DNA from 2 places in the Arthrobacter sedimenti genome. Region 1 is predicted to be linked to the other one. Evidence: riboswitches for the same ligand, from Rfam matches in the RefSeq annotation. Region 1 holds a riboswitch; the other holds the start of a gene.

Region 1 (8,478 bases):
TCACCGCGGTAGCCAACACCGGAGCCAACAGGCGCTTCACGTTCGGCATCCAGGGCGGCAATCCGGTCCGGCACCACTTCGAGGGGCTGATAGTTTTCGGCATCGGCCTGGTGCTCACCTCCGGAGCGCTCGCCCTGGTGCACCGCACGACGACGCCCGACCGGTGGGCGGAAGTCCTCACCGTGGTGGCGGCGAACCTTGCGGCCACGGCAGTCCGGTTCCTGCTGTTCCGCCTGTGGGTCTTCCGGGACCGGACGACGCCCCCGGTACCGGCCGGCGCCGGCACCACCAGTTCCGACTCCACTGCTGAAAACATCACGGCAACCACTTCCACAGAAACGGCAGCATCATGACCTCCACCATTTCCCCGGCAGGAGCCACCTCCGCCGCCGGACCCCAGCATCCGCACGCCGGCCCCGCCGCAGGTCCTGCCGGAACAGCCAATCCCGCACCCCGCTGGACCCACTACGCCTTCGGTAACCAGGCACGCTGGGTGCGGCCCTCCGCGGCGGGGCTCCTGGTGGCAACTGCGGTCCTGTACCTGTGGAACCTGGCAGCAACCGGCTACGGCAATTCCTTCTACGCCGCGGCCATCCAGGCCGGCACCAAGGACTGGACCGCTTTCCTCTTCGGGTCGCTCGATGCCGGCAACGCCATCACGGTCGACAAGCCGCCCGCGGCACTCTGGATCCCCGCTCTCGCAGGCCGGATCTTCGGCTTCTCACCGCTGAGCATGCTGGTGCCGGAAGCACTCATGGGTGTGGCCGCCGTCGGGTTCCTCTATCTGGCCGTCAAACGGGTCTCGGGGCCGGCGGCGGGCCTGTTGGCCGGCGGCGCCCTGGCGTTGACGCCGGTGGCGGCGCTCATGTTCAAGTTCAATAATCCGGACGCAATGCTCACGCTGTGCCTGGTGCTGGCGGCGTACTTCACCACCCGCGCCATCGAGCGGGCTGGCTGGAAATGGCTGGTGGCGGCCGGAGCCGTGATCGGCCTGGCGTTCCTCACCAAGATGCTCCAGGGTTTCCTGATCGTCCCGGCGCTGGGACTGGCCTACCTGTGGGCTGCGCCCACCTCGATCGGGCGCCGCATGGCCCACCTGCTGGGCGCCCTGGGCGGAATCATTGTGGTGGCAGGCAGCTACGTTGCGCTCTTCCAACTGACCCCCGCTTCGGAACGCCCGTACATGGCCGGTTCCACCACCAACAGCTTCCTGGAACTGACCTTCGGCTACAACGGCCTGGCCAGAATCACCGGTTCGGGGGAAGGCATGCCCGGCGGTGGAGCCGGAGGTGCTGCGGATGCGGCCGGAGGCCCCGCCGGCGGCTTCGGCGGTGGCAATTCCGGGTTCGGCGGGGCTGCCGGCCTGCTGCGGATGTTTGGGACGAGCTTCGCGGGCGAAGTGTCATGGCTGCTGCCTGCGGCCCTGATCCTGCTGGTGGCGGGCCTGTGGTTCACCAGGCGTGAAGTCCGCACTTCCCCAAGCCGTGCATCGCTGATCCTGTGGGGTGGATGGCTCCTGGTCACCGCGGGTGTCTTCAGCTTCATGAGCGGCATCGTCCACCCCTACTACTCAGTGGCACTGGCACCGGCAATCGCGGCCCTGGTGGGCATCGGTGCAGTAGGACTCTGGCGCGGCCGGGCGTACTGGCCCGCGCGCATTGTCCTGGCGGCGACCGTCCTGGGCACCTCCGTATGGTCCTCCATCCTCCTGGGCCGGGACGCATCCTGGCTCCCCTGGCTCCGCGTGGTGATCATCATCTTCGGTGTCCTTGCCGCCGCGGCAATCCTGCTCCGCCTCGACGCCGTGGGTACTGCCGGACGGTTCCGGCGCGCGGGGGCTGCCGCCGTCGTCGTCGTATCCCTCCTGGCCGGCGGGCTTGGAGCGGGTGCCTGGACCCTGGCCACTGCTGCTTCCGCGCACTCAGGCTCCATTCCGACGTCGGGGCCCGCGGGGTCTTCGGCGGGCGCTTCCGGCAACCGGGCCGCGGGATTCCGCGGCGACCGGACTGACGGCAGGAACTCCACCACGGACTCTGCCACCGGAACCAACGGACTCGACCCCACGAATGGCTTCGGCGGCGCACCCGACGGCGGCACGGACGGCCCAGGCCGGGCAGGCGGTGCGGGTGGTCCCGGTGAAGGAACTGCCGACGCCGCGGTGACTGCCTTGTTGACCGGCACCACCACCAAGTGGTCGGCCATCGTCTCCGGTGCCAGCCAGGCGGCAAGCCTGGAACTCGCCACGAACACCAACGTCATTGCCTTGGGCGGCTGGAACGGCGGTGACCCATACCCAACACTCGCCGAGTTCCAGGACATGGTGGCCAAGGGCCAGATCGGCTACTTCATCGAGGGTGGCGCCGGTGGCATGGGCGGAGGACGCATGGGTGGCCGGGGCGGCAACTCCGAGGTGGCCGCCTGGGTCCAGGCCAACTTCCAGGCCCAGACCGTGGGCAGCTCAACCGTTTACCAGCTCACCAAGTAGGACGCCATGGCCAGCCAGCACACCATGCCTGTAACCACCGCAGCCCACTCCCGGAGGAAGCCGCCGGCGCGCCGGGCCGGGTTCGCCCTCAGGGACCGCGCGGGGTTCGCCCGCCTGGACCGGGCGGCCTTCCGCCGGCGGCTGGAACTGGCAACTGTGCTGGCCGGTACGGCCGTGCTTTACCTGTGGAACCTTGGAGCATCCGGCTGGGCCAACGCGTTCTATTCAGCCGCAGCCCAGGCCGGATCCCAGGACTGGGCAGCCTGGTTCTTCGGATCCTCCGACGCCGCGAATGCCATCACGGTGGACAAGCCGCCGGCTTCCCTGTGGATCATGGGGCTCTCGGTCCGGATCTTCGGCCTGAGCTCCTGGAGCATCCTGGTTCCCCAGGCGCTGATGGGGGTTGGCGCTGCCTGGCTGCTCTACGTGGCAGTGCGGCGGGCCGCAGCACCGGCCACCGGTGACGTCCGGCTCGCGCACCGCGCAGGCCTGCTGGCGGCGGCAGTCCTGGCCCTCACCCCGGTGGCCACACTGATGTTCCGGTTCAACAACCCGGACGCCCTGCTGGTGCTGCTCATGACGGCCGCCGGATACGCGGTCCTGCGTGCAGTCCAGGAGGACCGGCTGCGCTGGCTCCTGCTGGCCGGGGCGTTCCTGGGCTTCGGGTTCCTGGCCAAGCAACTGCAGGTCCTGCTGGTGCTTCCCGGGTTCGCCCTGGCCTACATGGTTGCGGGGCCGGGCAGGATGCGGCGGCGGCTGCTCCGGCTGGCAGCGGCAGCGGCAGCGATGGTAATTTCCGCCGGATGGTGGCTGCTGGCCGTGGGGCTGACTCCGGCGGACATGCGGCCTTACATTGGCGGGTCGCAAAACAACTCCATCCTGGAGCTGACCCTGGGTTACAACGGGTTGGGCCGGTTGACGGGCGACGAAACGGGCAGCGTGGGCGGCGGCAACGGCTGGGGTGTTCCCGGCCTACTCAGGATGTTCAACAGCGAGTTTGGCGGCCAAATTGCATGGCTGCTGCCGTCCGCCCTCATCCTTGCGGTGGGACTGGTGTGGGTTGGGCGACGGGCGCCACGCACCGATGCCGTCCGCGCTTCCGTCATCGTCTGGGGCTCGTGGGTCCTGGTGACGGGCCTCGTCTTCAGCTTCATGGCCGGCATCATCCACCCGTACTACGCGGTTGCACTGGCGCCGGGTATCGCCGCGCTGGCCGGCTTGGGCTCCGTTCTGCTGTGGCAGCACCGCCGGCAGGCCGCTGCCGGCATCTTCCTGGCCGCAGCGGTGGCCACGGCAGCTCTTATGGCCTTCCATCTGCTGGGAACCACGTCCGCTTACGGCCCATGGCTGCGCTGGCTGGTGCTCGCCGGAGGTGTGGCCGCCGCGGCAGGACTCGGGCTCAACAGGTTCCTGCGCCTGCGTTCCATGCAGCGGACGACGGCGGCCCTCGCCATTGCCGCGTCGCTCGCCGGGCCGCTGGCCTACTCCATCACCACCGCGGCGACGGCACACAGCGGGGCAATCGTGAGTGCAGGGCCAGCCTCCGGCTTTGGCGCCGGCGGACGCGGGCCGGGAGGCTTCAGTGCGGCCGGCCGGAACAACTCCGGCCGAGTTACAGGACAAGGCTTCGCCGGGCAGAACTCCACGGGACAAGGCTTCCAGCAGCAGGCCAACCGCGGCGGGACCGGCGGGACAACCCAAGGCGGTGCTGGATTTGCGGGCGGCATGGGCGGGCTCCTCGGCGCACCCACCCCATCAGCGGATCTCGTGGCCGCGCTCAAAGACGGCGCATCCGGTTACACCTGGGCAGCAGCGGTGGTGGGCTCCAACAATGCCGCCGGGTACCAATTGGCAACGGAACTGCCCGTGATGGCGGTGGGCGGCTTCAACGGCACCGACCCCTCCCCCACCCTGGCCCAATTCCAGGACCTCGTGAGGCAGGGAAGGATCCACTACTTCATCAGCGGCGGAACCATGCGATCCGCCTCCGGTTCGGATGCCTCGGCCCGGATCGCGCAGTGGGTTTCGGAAAACTTCACTCCGCAAAGCATCGGCGGCACTACCCTCTACATCTTGGCAAGGTAACAACACGGCATGGTGTACCGAAAGTAACGACTCAACCGGACGCAGACCGCAAAGCGGCGCGCCAAAGATCGTGACATCCGTTACCCAAATGTGACATTGGAATGCTTTTCCTGTACCGTCGATTGGGTGCGGCTCCCGTTCGGGCCGCATATCCCGGGTTGACGCCAAGCTCTGCCGCTTCCCCGGATCCCGATTGAGCAACGGCAGAGGCGGGGGACCCACCGTCCCGGGCAATGTACGCCCTTGGGGTTAAGCCAGTACGTGATTTTTCCGTGCGGCCGGATGCCCTCATCCGAACCCGACAGCTAACTCCGCAGGTGTGAGAGGCGATCAATCATGTCCAAAAACACGGCAGAACCATGCCTGCATGCCAAGGCTAAACACCGGGCAGAGCAGCAAGCAGCTACAAAGCCCGCAAAGAAGACCAGCTTCGGTACGCGAGCCGGGATCCTCGCAGCATCCTGCGCGGTGCTGGTGGGGGTAGGCGCGGCAGGTCAGGCGACCAGCAACATGACTCCGGTGTCATCCACCGATTCAAACTCTTCCACGGCAGCGGCCGACGCCCAAATGAGCATCGAGAAGAGCGAAATCCGTTCCAACCCGGCAGCGTCCGTTCCGGCGGCAATAAGCGTTGCGCCGCAGGCAGCGGAACCAGCCCCCGCGCCGGCACCGGCAGCCCCCGCAGCAGAAGCCCCGGCTCCTGCACCAGCCCCTGCACCGGCTCCGGCACCCGAGCCTGCTCCTGCACCTGAGCCGGCACCCGCCGTCGCGGTTAATGATCCCGCCGGCGCCCAGGCCTACGCCGCCGGCCAGTTGGCAACCTTTGGCTGGGGACCTGACCAGATGCAGTGCCTGCAGACACTGTGGACCAAGGAGTCGGACTGGACCACCACGGCCACCAATCCCAGCAGCGGGGCATACGGCATCGTCCAGTCCCTGCCCGCGGAGAAGATGGCCAGCTCCGGCGCGGATTACCTGACCAACTACCGCACCCAGATCAACTGGGGCCTCGATTACATCAAGAAGAGCTACCAGTCCCCCTGCGGCGCACTGAACTTCCACCTCGCCCACAACTGGTACTAGGCACCACTCCCCTGGCGCCGGGGGCTCAAAGGGAACTCTTCCGCTGAATCTCCCCACCTTTGGGGGCGTTCGACGGCGTGTCGCCGGCCATCCGCCGTCGTACGCCTTGGCGACGGGGCAAAGCTGCGAAATTCCAGCACAAACCGCGGGCCGCATCATCACGATGCGGCCCGCGGTTTGCTTTTAACTGTTGCCTTGCCCAGCGTCCTGCGCGCTGCTGTCCTGCCCAGCGTTCCGCCACGGTATGTACTGGACGGCCCACTTGTTGCCGTCCGGATCCGCAAAGTAGACGAAGTGGCCCCATGGGAGCACCTCGACATCACTGACGTCCACACCGTTGTTCTTCAGCTGGTCGTGCGCTTTTTGGATATCGTCGACCACCATTTGGAGAGTGGTCCCCGTGCCGGGAGGGGCGTCCAAAAGCCCCTCGCCCATGCAGATGGAGCAGGCAGAGCCGGGCGGGGTCAGCTGTACAAAACGGATGTCGTCCGACGGCCGCTCGTCGTAGTCCGCGTTGAAGCCCACCTTGTTGACGTAGAAGTCCTTGGCGCGGTCAACGTCGGATACAGGGACAAAGACAAGTTCCAGTTTCCAGTCCATCCGCACAGGCTAGCGGCGGGACCAGCATCCAGAAAGGGTGAAAACTACCCTGCGATGCCGTAGAGCCGGTCGCCGGCGTCGCCCAGGCCGGGAACGATGTAGGACTTCTCGTTGAGCTTCTCGTCGATGGAGGCCAGGACGATGTGCACGTTTGCGTCGCCCAGTTCCTCCTCCAGCTTGGCAAGGCCCTCCGGGGCCGCCAGCAGGCAGATGCAGGTGACGTCCGACGCGCCCCGCTTGAACAGGAACTTGATGGCCTCGCGCAGCGTGCCGCCGGTGGCGAGCATGGGGTCCAGCACGAAGACCTGGCGGCCTGTCAGGTCCTCCGGGAGGCGCTCGGCGTAGGTGATGATGTCCAGCGTTTCCTCGTCCCGGGCCATGCCCAGGAAGCCCACCTCGGCGGTGGGCACCAGCTTGGTCATGCCCTCCAGCATTCCCAGGCCGGCACGCAGGATGGGAACCACCAGCGGCGTGGGCTTGGTGAATGCGGTGCCAATAGTGGTGCTGACGGGAGTCTCGATGGTCACGGGCTCGGTGCGGACCTCCCGCGTGGCTTCATACGCCAGCAAAGTCACCAGCTCTTCCGTCAGCTGGCGGAAAACCGGCGACGGCGTGTTCTTGTCCCGCAGGACGGTGAGCTTGTGGGCGACCAGGGGGTGGTCAACAACGAGAGTGCGCATCCCCCAAAACTATCACCCGGCGGTGTCCTTGCCTCGGCTTCCGGACGCGCCCTCCTTGCCGGCGTCGCCGCCGTCGTGCACGGATTCCAGGACGACATCGCGCACCACGGGACGGTCGAACGTGGGCGCCGGGCCCGCATGCTGCTTGCGCCTCAACAGGTGGAACAACCGATGCGCCAGGATCACGACGGCCACCCAGGCCAGCCCCAGCGTCCAGCCGGCCATGACGTCGGTCAGCCAGTGGTGGCCCAGGAAAACCCTGCTCAGCCCCATGGCGATGATGAAGATCACGCCGGCCGTGATGGCCGTGACCCTCACCCAGAGCTGGTGGAACTGCAGGCACAGGACATACAGGAGGACACTGATGACCACCGTGGTGTTGAGGGTATGGCCGCTGGGGAACGACGGCGAATCCTCGTAAGGCGGCACCGCATCGGCGTGGTCGGGGCGGGTCCTGCCCACGAGCTTCTTGCCGAACGTAGTGGCCAGGATGGAGACGGTTGCCGCGCCGCCCACCAGGAGGAGCGGCCGCCAGGTCCGGGTTACGAACGTCAGCCACGCGGTAAGGATGCTGGCGAGGATGGGCATGCCGACGCCACCGCCGATGTTGGTGAACCCGGTGACAAAGGCATCGAGGCCCGGGTTTCGCAGCGACTCCGCGTAGTGGAGGGCCGGGACATCGAGGTTCGCGAGCCCGTCCTTGCCCACCACGTCGTCATAGACCTCGGCGCCCGCGAGCGCCATGATGACAACCACCGTTCCGCCGATGATCAGGGTCAGCCAGAGGGCGGCATAAGGCTTGAACCATCTGTCCATGCGCTCGTGGACTCTGCTCATCATGCCTCCCTGGAAAGTACGCAAGCTTAGTATCTCTCGAAACTATCATTGAGCCATGCTGTTGCCGGAAAAGAAACACAACGCCTGGATGGGCCTTGCCCTGGCTGAGGCCCGGCGGGCCCTCGCAACGGAGGACGTGCCGATCGGGGCCGTGGTGATAGGGCCCGACGGCGAGGTGCTGGGTAGCGGCCGGAACCAACGGGAGGCATTGGGCGACCCCACGGCCCACGCCGAGGTGGTGGCGATCAGGGAGGCGGCCGGACGATTGCAGGAACGGGCCCGGCTCGACGGCGGCAGCGACCACGGCTGGCGGTTGTCCGACTGCACGCTGGTGGTCACGCTGGAGCCCTGCGCCATGTGTGCTGGCGCCATCGTGCTGGCCCGGATCCCCAGGGTGGTGTTCGGGGCGTGGGACGAGAAGGCCGGGGCCGCGGGATCGGTGTTCGACATCCTCCGCGAACGCCGGCTCAACCACTGGGTTGAGGTCTACCCCGGGGTCCGCGAGGAAGAGTGCGCACAGTTGCTGCGAGAGTTTTTCGCAGGGCACCGGAGCAGCCTCTAACCCGTTTTATTCAGTCCCCGCCATGATGCCCAGCATCTTTCGGGCGGTGATGCTCCAGTCCGGCAGCCTGCTCCTCGCGTCCAGCGCTGTTTTCCGCCAGCTTTCCCGGACTTGTTGGTCCGTCAGCCATTGGCGCAGGGAGCCTG
Region 2 (8,478 bases), on a different contig from region 1:
CGCGGCCAGCGCCGGAGTAAGGCAGCAGAGCAACTTCGCGGGCGTTCTTGATTGCCTGGGCGATCTTGCGCTGTTCCTGCACCGTAACGCCAGTGACGCGACGGGCGCGGATCTTGCCGCGGTCGGAGATGAACTTGCGCAGCAATGCTACGTCCTTGTAGTCGATGACAGTGATGTCAGCGGCCTTCAAGGGGTTGGACTTTGGTTTGGGCTTACGGAGTTCAGCCTTAGCCATCGTGGAGCTCCTATTCTAGGGAGCCCGTGGATATTGATCCACGGGATGGTGGTGGTCCGACGGCGGCAGCTGCTTTGGGTGCCTTGAGCACCCTGGCAGTCCCGGCGCCGGGCCGTTGTTTGGGTTTTAGAAGGGAGGTTCGGAATCGGGGCCGTTGCCCCAGCCGCCTGCGTTGGACACCCCGGGTGTGGCCCAGGGATCATCCTGTGCAGCCTGCTGGCTGCCGCCGCCCCAGCCTCCGCCGGAGTTGCCGCCCTGGTTTCCACCAGAGTTGCCGCCTCCGAAGCCACCGCCGCTGTTGCCGCCGCCGAAGCCGCCGCCACCCTGTCCGCCGGAGCGCTGGGTGCGGTTGACCTTGGCGTTGGCGTAGCGCAGGCTGGGGCCGATTTCGTCGACCTCAAGCTCGATGACGGTGCGCTTTTCGCCTTCTTTTGTTTCGTAGGAGCGGCTCTTCAGCCTGCCGGTCACGATGACGCGCATACCCTTTGTCAGGGACTCGGCAACGTTTTCGGCTGCTTCACGCCAGACAGCGGCGCGGAGGAACAGGGTCTCCCCGTCCTTCCACTCGTTGGACTGGCGATCAAAGGTGCGGGGGGTGGAAGCGATGGTGAAGTTCGCTACTGCCGAACCGGACGGTGTGAACCGCAATTCCGGGTCATTGGTGAGGTTACCGATGACCGTAATGGTGGTCTCGCCTGCCATCTACTGCCTCCTTGTTCGATCCTGGGTGAAGAGTGCGTTTCCTGCGGGGTAAAGAATGAAGACGGCTGAATTACTCAGCAACAACCTTCTGCTCTTCGGGGCGGGTGATCTTGGTGCGCATGATGGTCTCGTTAAGAGACAGCTGGCGGTCAAGTTCCTTGGCGGTCTCCGGCTTGGCGGTGAAGTTCACCACGGCGTAGATACCTTCGGACTTCTTCTTGATCTCGTAAGCCAGCCGGCGACGGCCCCAGATGTCAACCTTTTCGATGGTTCCACCATCGTTGGTGATGACGTTCAGGAACTTCTGAAGCGACGGCTCAACGGTACGCTCTTCGACCTCGGGGTCGATGATTACCATCAATTCGTAAGGACGCATATGTGAACCCACCTCCTTTGGGCTAAGCGGTTACGGCATTTCCGTAACAGGAGGTTCATTTGCGATTCCGTGCAATGCCTTGCCGCCCGAACGGAGGCAGGCGCAGCACAGACTTCACTATCTTAGTGCATTTGGACCCGATAGGCGATTTGCGCCTGACTCGAGGCTAGCCGCGTGACGGTCTGAGCAGGCATCCCCGGTGACGCTATGTGGAAAACCGGAAAAAGGGGCCGGATGCCACCAAGTCGGGGCACTTCCCGCAGAACCGCGACGTGAGTCCCGTTACCTAATTGTGATTTTAGGGCCGCATTCGTGTACGGTCGAGCGGGGGCCGCCCCCAGCCGGCCCCAATCCCGGATGACGCCCAGCTCTGCCGCTTCCGGTGATCCACCAAGTTCCAGGCAGAGGCGGGGGACCCAAGTGTCACGGGCCTGGCTTGCGCCTGCCCTGGGGTGAAGCCGCACACGCGGCCGGATGCCTCATCCGAACCCGACAGCTAACTCCGCAGGCGTTGAGAGGTAACTTCCCCATGCCCGCACACCGCAAAAACAGCGCCCACCCAGCGCCCCGTTATCAAAAAGAGACCGCCGCCGACGCCCCCCTTCATCCTTCCACCGGGGCCAAACCAGGCCCCGGGCGGCGGCCCTGGCCCCTCGCTGCCGGTCTCGCCGCAGCACTCCTCGGGGCGGCTTCCCTGGGCCTCGGCCTGGCCCAAAGCACCAACCCCACAGATGTGGCGCGGGTGGCGAGCGCCTCCGACACCGGCAGTGGTGTCCCGGTAAGCGATGTCCCCACGAAGGAACCGGCCGTTGCCCCTGCCCCCGCCACGCCCGCTCCGGCACCTTCCCCGGCTGCCGCTCCTGCTCCGGGCCCGTCCCTCCCCCAGGCTCCTGCCGCGGCAGAGCCGCCGGCACCGGCCGTCCCGTCCGCCCCCGAGGCCCCTATCGCCCTGGCGCCGGCCGCGGCCCAGCTGGCCAGCAGCGGCGCGCCGATGCCCACCGGGGTGCCCGGGAACTGGACCCTGGCGTTTGCCGACGACTTCAACGGCGCCGGATTGGACACCGCCAAGTGGTCCGGCTGCTGGTTCTCCCCCGGCTGCGGAACCATGAACAAGGTCTCCACCAGTCCCGCCAACGTCTCGGTGGCCAACGGAAACCTTGCCTTGGGCCTGGCATCCTCCACTTCCGGCGCGTTGGTGTCGACCAACCCGAAGGGCGGCGCAGGCACGGGCTTCCAGTTCACCACCGGCTACGTGGAGGCGCGCATCAAGTTCCCCGGAAACGCCAATGGCCTCTTCAACTGGCCCGCATTCTGGACCACGGGGCAGTCCTGGCCGGCCACCGGCGAGAACGACATCGCCGAGGTGCTCCAGGCGAAGATGACCGTTAATTACCATTCCACTTCCGGCTCGCAGAACCAGGGCGGCGTCGGCGGGAACTGGGCCAATGAATACCACACCTTTGGCCTGCACCGGATGGCCAACTCGTCGGATGTGTACTTCGACGGCGTCAAGGTCAAGTCCTACCCCACGAATGACGGAAACGCCCCGCAGTACATCGTGCTGAACGTGGGCGCCTCGTCAACGAACCCGGCCTACGGCCCCCAGTCCCAGATGCTGGTGGACTACGTGCGGGCCTGGCAGTAGCCAGCCACGCACCCATGTGATGAAGGACGACGGCGGGACCTCCCGCCGTCGTCCTTTCGCTTTTCCTGTGGTTTCCCTCAAGGTTGCCTAAAGCAACCCTTCCCCCCTTGATGTGATCCATTACACTCTTGCAATGAAGCTCCTGTACGTGACGGAAAGCGTGCCCAACCGGGATCCGGAACTGGGGGATGGCAGCTCCATGATTCCGTACGAGGTGATCCTGCACCTTCCCGCCGATGTTGCCGTCACGCTGCTGACTTTCTCCGGTCCCGTTCCGGTCCCGGCAGCCATCAGGAACCGGTGTGAGACGGTGTACGAACTGGCACCGCGGGAAGAACTATCGGCCTTCGTGCGGTCCCTGGGCGGCCTCACCGGCCTGGGAAAACAGCGGCGCGCCACACCCTCCGCCCGCGCTGCCGCCGCCCGCCTGTCCGCCGGCCAGGACGCCACGCTGATCCACGGACCGCACGCCCTCTTCCTGTCCCACCACATCACCGGGCCGTTAGTGCTGCAGACGGTGGACCCCTGGTCCATCCGGGCCGGCATGGACACCGCCATCGCGCGGACGTTCCGGCCCGCCTACCGGCTGCGTGAAGAGTTGGCGGCACGCGCTGAACGGCAGTTGCCGGCAAGAGCCCGGCTGCTGACCGTCGGGGCGCAGGACGCTGCCGCGTGGGCCGCCAAGCTGGGCAGGCCGGTCAGGAGCATCCCCAACGGAACGGAAGTGGCAACAGGACCCCGCAGGAGGCGGGATGTACCCGTGGTGTGTTTCGCGGGCAGCCTCAACTACGCCCCCAATGTGGACAGCGCCGCTGTATTGGTTGAAAGAATCGCGCCCCAGGTGTGGCGGGAGGTGCCGGACGCCCGCTTCGTCATCGCGGGGCGCCGGCCCACACCGGCCGTGCAGGCACTGGCCGGCCCACAGGTGGAAGTCCTGGCCAACGTGCCCTCCATCCTGGACGTATTCCACGGGGCCGATGTGGCGGTCTTCCCGGACGAACACGGCGTGGGTATCCGGAACTCCGTGCTGGAAGCCCTGGCAGCCGGGCTGCCCGTGGTGGCAACGCCGGTGGCCGCCAGGGAACTGCCTGCGCATCCGCTGCTGGCCGTTGAGGGCAGTATGGACGCCCTTGTCCGCAGGGTGGTGGAGCAGCTCAGACTCCCCCGGGCTGCCCAGGAACCACCGCAAGGACCAGGGCAAGGGGCGCCGCAGGACGGATCCACCGGAGGAACCGCAGTCCGGACCTGGGAAACCGTCGCCGGCGAATACCTGGCGGAGGTCCGTGCGGCTGTTGCTGCGTCTTCCCCGGCCGGGGCACTTTCCCAACCGAACAGGCAACCGTGACGTACGCGCCGGGGGAATTGGAACGCAAGGGCGTCCGGGGCGCCCTGTGGCAAGGCATGGCCTTTGCCTCCGGCAGGGTGATCGTGCTGGTCACCACGGTGGTGCTGGCGCGGCTCCTGTCGCCTGCGGAATATGGCCTCGTTGCCCTGGCACTGGTGCTCATGGCATATGCGGAAACCATAGCTGACGCCGGCGTGGGGCAGGCGCTGGTCTATCTTCCCAGGACGCCCGTCATAGCGCGCTCCGCACTGCTGCTTTCCGTTGCCCTGGGTGTGGGCCTGGCCTTGGCGGCGGTGCTCGCCGCCGACACCGTGGAGGACGTGGTTGGGCTCGACGGCGTGGCCCCGCTGGTCCAGGTCCTGGGCGTTTCAGTGCTGGCAACCGCGTGCGGCGCCGTCCCGGAGGCCATCATGCGCCGGGACCTGAAGTTCAGGCAGCTGACGGCGGCTCCGGTGCTCCGCGCCGCAACCATGGGAACGGTGACCCTCTACCTGGCCTTCACCGGCCACGGCGCCTGGTCGCTCGCCGTCGGAACAGCTGCCGGGTCCGTGGCCTACGCCGCCACCTGCTGGTTCCTGATCCGCCACGAGGCGCCCTGGCAGCTTTGGCGGGTGAGCCGCAGCGCAATCGGCGAGAACGTCCGCTTCGGCGCCCCCGTCGCCGGCAGCACCTTGCTGGCCAGGGCGATTTTCGACGTCGACTACCTGGTTATCGGCGTCATCCTGGGCGCCCAGGCCTTAGGCCTCTATACCCTCGCCTTCCGGCTGCCCGAAGCCTTGATCCTGAACGTCTTTTTCGTGCTCTCCACCGTCCTGTTCCCCCTGTACACCCAGGTCCGCGGGGACCGGCAGCGGCTGCGGGACGGGTACCTGAAAAGTGTCACGGTGCAGGCGCTGTACGGCATTACGGCGGGCGTAGGACTGGCCGTGGTGGCCCCCGTCCTGGTACCGGTACTGTTCGGCCGGCAGTGGGAGCAATCAGTCACGCCGCTGGTATTCCTTGCCCTGTACGCGGCGGCCCGGTCCCTTGGCGCCGGGGCCAATGACGTCTACAAGGCCATGGGCAGGCCAGGGCTCTCCATTTGGATCTCCGTGGTCCGCCTGGTGGTCCTCCTCCCCGCGCTGATCTTTGCCAGCCGCTGGGGCATTGTGGGTGTTGCCTGCGCCCAGATGGTGGTGGCCGTGGTCTTCGCGTTCGGCATGCAGGCTGTGGCCGCCAAAGTAATGGGAACCAGGATGCGCCGCATGCTGCGCGCCGCGGCACCCGGCCTGGTGTGCGGCGCCGCGGTGGGGCTGGTGGGCCTCCTGAACCTCGCGCGGCATGCGCTAGGACCCGTCCCCACGCTGGCGGTCATGGTGGTTGCCGGCGTAGCGCTGGTGTACGCGGTGCTGCGGTTCGGCTACCGGGAGCTGCACGACGAGATACTCGGTCTGTTCAGGCGCAACCACGAAAGTCCAGGAGCGGCGGAAAGCCGGACCTCCTAGGGTTTCTTGCCTGAATTCGTGCCCCCTGGGCCGGGGAAGTTGTTGCCCTTAAACCGCTTCCACCACGTGGCGCCACAACCAGAAGTCCCTATCGGCCTGGAGGGTGGCCCGGACTTTCCCGTTCCCCTGTAAGGGATCCGCCTCCGCTTCCTGGGCCAGGCGGTCGGCGAGCGTAGCGGTGGACCGGGCCCAGGTGGCGATGACCAGCAGGGGAAGGAGCGACTGGTCAACTCCCCTCATGCCAAGGTGGCGGGACAGCGGGTCAAGCGCCCAGCCGCCCTGGCCGAACGCCTTGTCGAAGGCCGCCAGCTGGGCCTCCCTGGCGAACGCCTGTTCGCTGGACTCGCTCAGGTACTGGAGGTAGAAAACCAGGTCATGCCCGGGCACGCCGTCGGTGAGGGACCGTTCCCAGTCCATGACCTGCAGGGCGCCGCCGGGCTTGATGAGCAGGTTGGGGTGGCTCAGGTCGCCGTGTTCGATGACGGCGGGCAGCTGAGCCTGGCGCAGGGGCGCCAGGCGTTGGTGTGTATGTTCAACCAGTTCACGCGTTGGGGCATCCCCTGCAAGGTCCTCAAGCGCCGCCAGGGGCGCGGCTACGGCGCGCTGGTACCAGTCCGCGTTGTCCGTGGCAGCATGGGTGCACGGAAGCGAAGCGACAAATTCGCTCCCGGTGGCGACGGCGGACGGCAGGTCCGCGGCCACCGTCCGGGGATCGAGGGGCCTGCCGGTCAACGCCGTTTCGACGAGGACCGTAAAGGGTCCCGCGTCCCTGATCCCCACGAGGCGCGGAACTCCGCCACCCGAGCTGTCGACGGCGGCCGAGAGTTGATCAAGCATGGCGGCCTCACGGCGCACTCCGCTGTTGTCGCCGGGCTGGCGGGGGACTTTCACTACCAGGGCGGGTTCCCTTTCCCGGGAGGGAAACACCAGGGCCACCACGTGCCGGGAGGTGGCGAAGCGCGGGGTCAGCAGCAGCGTCTCCCAGCGCTTCCCCAGGCCGTACCGGTCAAGGGCGAACTCGTCGTAGTGGTCCCGCAGGAACTGGTCCACGAAGCTCATGGCTGCTCATTCCTTTCCGGCCGCCTCCCGGTGACGGTGCCCTCGGGGACCAGGAGGTCGAAGACGCGCAGCGCAAGGGCCATGCGTACCGCGGCTGCTTTCAGTGCCCCGAAACGCACGTCCTTTCGCAGGGCCAGGGTGTCCTTGATGGCCACGCCGGACTCCACCGGAACCAGCCTTGCGGTGCGCTCACGGTTGGGGGCATTCCAGTACAGGGCAACGTCCTGGTAGCCGTGGCGCTCCAGGGTCCGTTTCCAGCCCCTCAAGGTGCGGGGACCGGGGCGCTGCAGCAGGGACCGGCCGGCCTCCACACAGATCCAGCCACCCGGCTCCAGCGCCAATCCTGCGCTTTCCATATCGCCGGCGTCGGGCGAGGCCAGCAACACCACGTCACAGGTCCTGCCGCCGGGCCCGGTTCCCGGCGCGGGCAGCCGGACCGCGTCCGGGTCCAGCAACCGCAGCGCGGACTCTGTCTCAGGAGTCACCTTCCCGGCGAAGCCGAGGGTGCGGGGCTGCAGTACGGGAAGCAGGAACCGCCAGTCCAGGAGCCGCCAGAGATGCAGGGACAGAGCCTCAGCGGCGCCGGGTTCCGGGGCGGGACCGGCCTGGGAAGGAGGCCCGACGGCGGGAGCCGGCTGGGGAGGGCGATGCCGGGATCCCTTGCCGGCGGCAGGAGAGAACGAGTCCCAGATGATGCCGGTGGCCAGGCGCTGCACAGCCTCTGCCGGCTGCGCCGCATCCACCACCCTGCTGCCGCGGAGCCGCCCGGCCAGCATGAGGTAGTCGTTCCGCCACGATTCCAGGAGTTCGGGGCTGTGTTCACCCTTCCGCGCAAACATGACTGCGCCGGGCACATCCAGCACCAGGAGTACATCGGGGGCAGGGATCACGGCCATTGCCAGTGCATTGCTCAGGCTTGCCAGCGGTCCGCCCCCCGGTCCGGCGAGCAGGGCGTCATACGCCACCCTGTCCATCAGCACCACCTTGCCCATCCGGCGGTAAAACCTCGCCAGGACGCCGCCGCGCACAAGGCGGTAGACCTTCTTGGCCGTACGCCCTCCCGGAACCCGGTTGAGGACCTTATCCCAGGGGCCGGCCCCCCATAGTCCCATGTAGACGTATTTGGTAGGCAATGGCACATCCGCGTGCAGGCCGTTGAGAAGGGTTGTCTTGCCGGCCCCGTCCGGGGCCATGACGCCCAGCAAGGGGGTATGGCCCTGGATCCGGGCGCCGGACCGCCGCAGCGTCCGGTTGGCTGTGGCGATGAGCCTGGCGTAAGCGCCGCCGCTCCACGAAGCCCTCATCCGGGCAGCGATGGCGGGCGCATCGGCGAACCGTTCGGCCAGGACCAGGTTCAGCATGTCCGTTGCCAGCCCGGCACCCACCCGCCGCCGGACCGACTCCGCGATCCTGCCGCCGTCGGCCGCCACCCTGGCAGCCGAGCGGGCCAGCTCCTGCCGCTCCTGCGCCACGTCGCCCTTGTCCATGAACAGGTGCAGCAGCAGGAGCCAGGCCTGGTCCGCCGCATCCGGCAACCAGTAGGAGCCGTGGCGGATTCGGCGGCGCAGGCACCGCGCCGCCCACGACGTGTGCCACTGCTGGTAGGGGCCGAAGGCCAGCTCCGACACCACG

The links. Region 1 has a riboswitch for cyclic di-AMP ahead of ACFO0G_RS18325 (aggregation-promoting factor C-terminal-like domain-containing protein). Riboswitches for the same ligand answer to the same signal wherever they lie in the genome.
Region 2: another riboswitch for cyclic di-AMP. It lies ahead of ACFO0G_RS13560 (glycoside hydrolase family 16 protein); the one in region 1 lies ahead of ACFO0G_RS18325 (aggregation-promoting factor C-terminal-like domain-containing protein).

The regions. Positions count from the first base shown of each region.
Region 1 is NZ_JBHSDQ010000010.1:86,903-95,380, forward strand. Features, by position in the region: gene ACFO0G_RS18310 (bifunctional glycosyltransferase family 2/GtrA family protein) at 1-353, shown strand, start outside; gene ACFO0G_RS18315 (ArnT family glycosyltransferase) at 350-2,485, shown strand; gene ACFO0G_RS18320 (ArnT family glycosyltransferase) at 2,492-4,570, shown strand; cyclic di-AMP (ydaO/yuaA leader) riboswitch at 4,741-4,901, shown strand; gene ACFO0G_RS18325 (aggregation-promoting factor C-terminal-like domain-containing protein) at 4,907-5,653, shown strand; gene ACFO0G_RS18330 (glyoxalase superfamily protein) at 5,837-6,253, opposite strand; gene upp (uracil phosphoribosyltransferase) at 6,298-6,933, opposite strand; gene ACFO0G_RS18340 (phosphatase PAP2 family protein) at 6,946-7,770, opposite strand; gene ACFO0G_RS18345 (nucleoside deaminase) at 7,826-8,332, shown strand; gene ACFO0G_RS18350 (glycosyltransferase family 4 protein) at 8,339-8,478, opposite strand, start outside.
Region 2 is NZ_JBHSDQ010000005.1:176,136-184,613, forward strand. Features, by position in the region: gene rpsR (30S ribosomal protein S18) at 1-235, opposite strand, end outside; gene ACFO0G_RS13550 (single-stranded DNA-binding protein) at 362-937, opposite strand; gene rpsF (30S ribosomal protein S6) at 1,008-1,313, opposite strand; cyclic di-AMP (ydaO/yuaA leader) riboswitch at 1,692-1,838, shown strand; gene ACFO0G_RS13560 (glycoside hydrolase family 16 protein) at 1,843-2,958, shown strand; gene ACFO0G_RS13565 (glycosyltransferase) at 3,092-4,303, shown strand; gene ACFO0G_RS13570 (oligosaccharide flippase family protein) at 4,300-5,787, shown strand; gene ACFO0G_RS13575 (aminoglycoside phosphotransferase family protein) at 5,836-6,846, opposite strand; gene ACFO0G_RS13580 (hypothetical protein) at 6,843-8,478, opposite strand, start outside.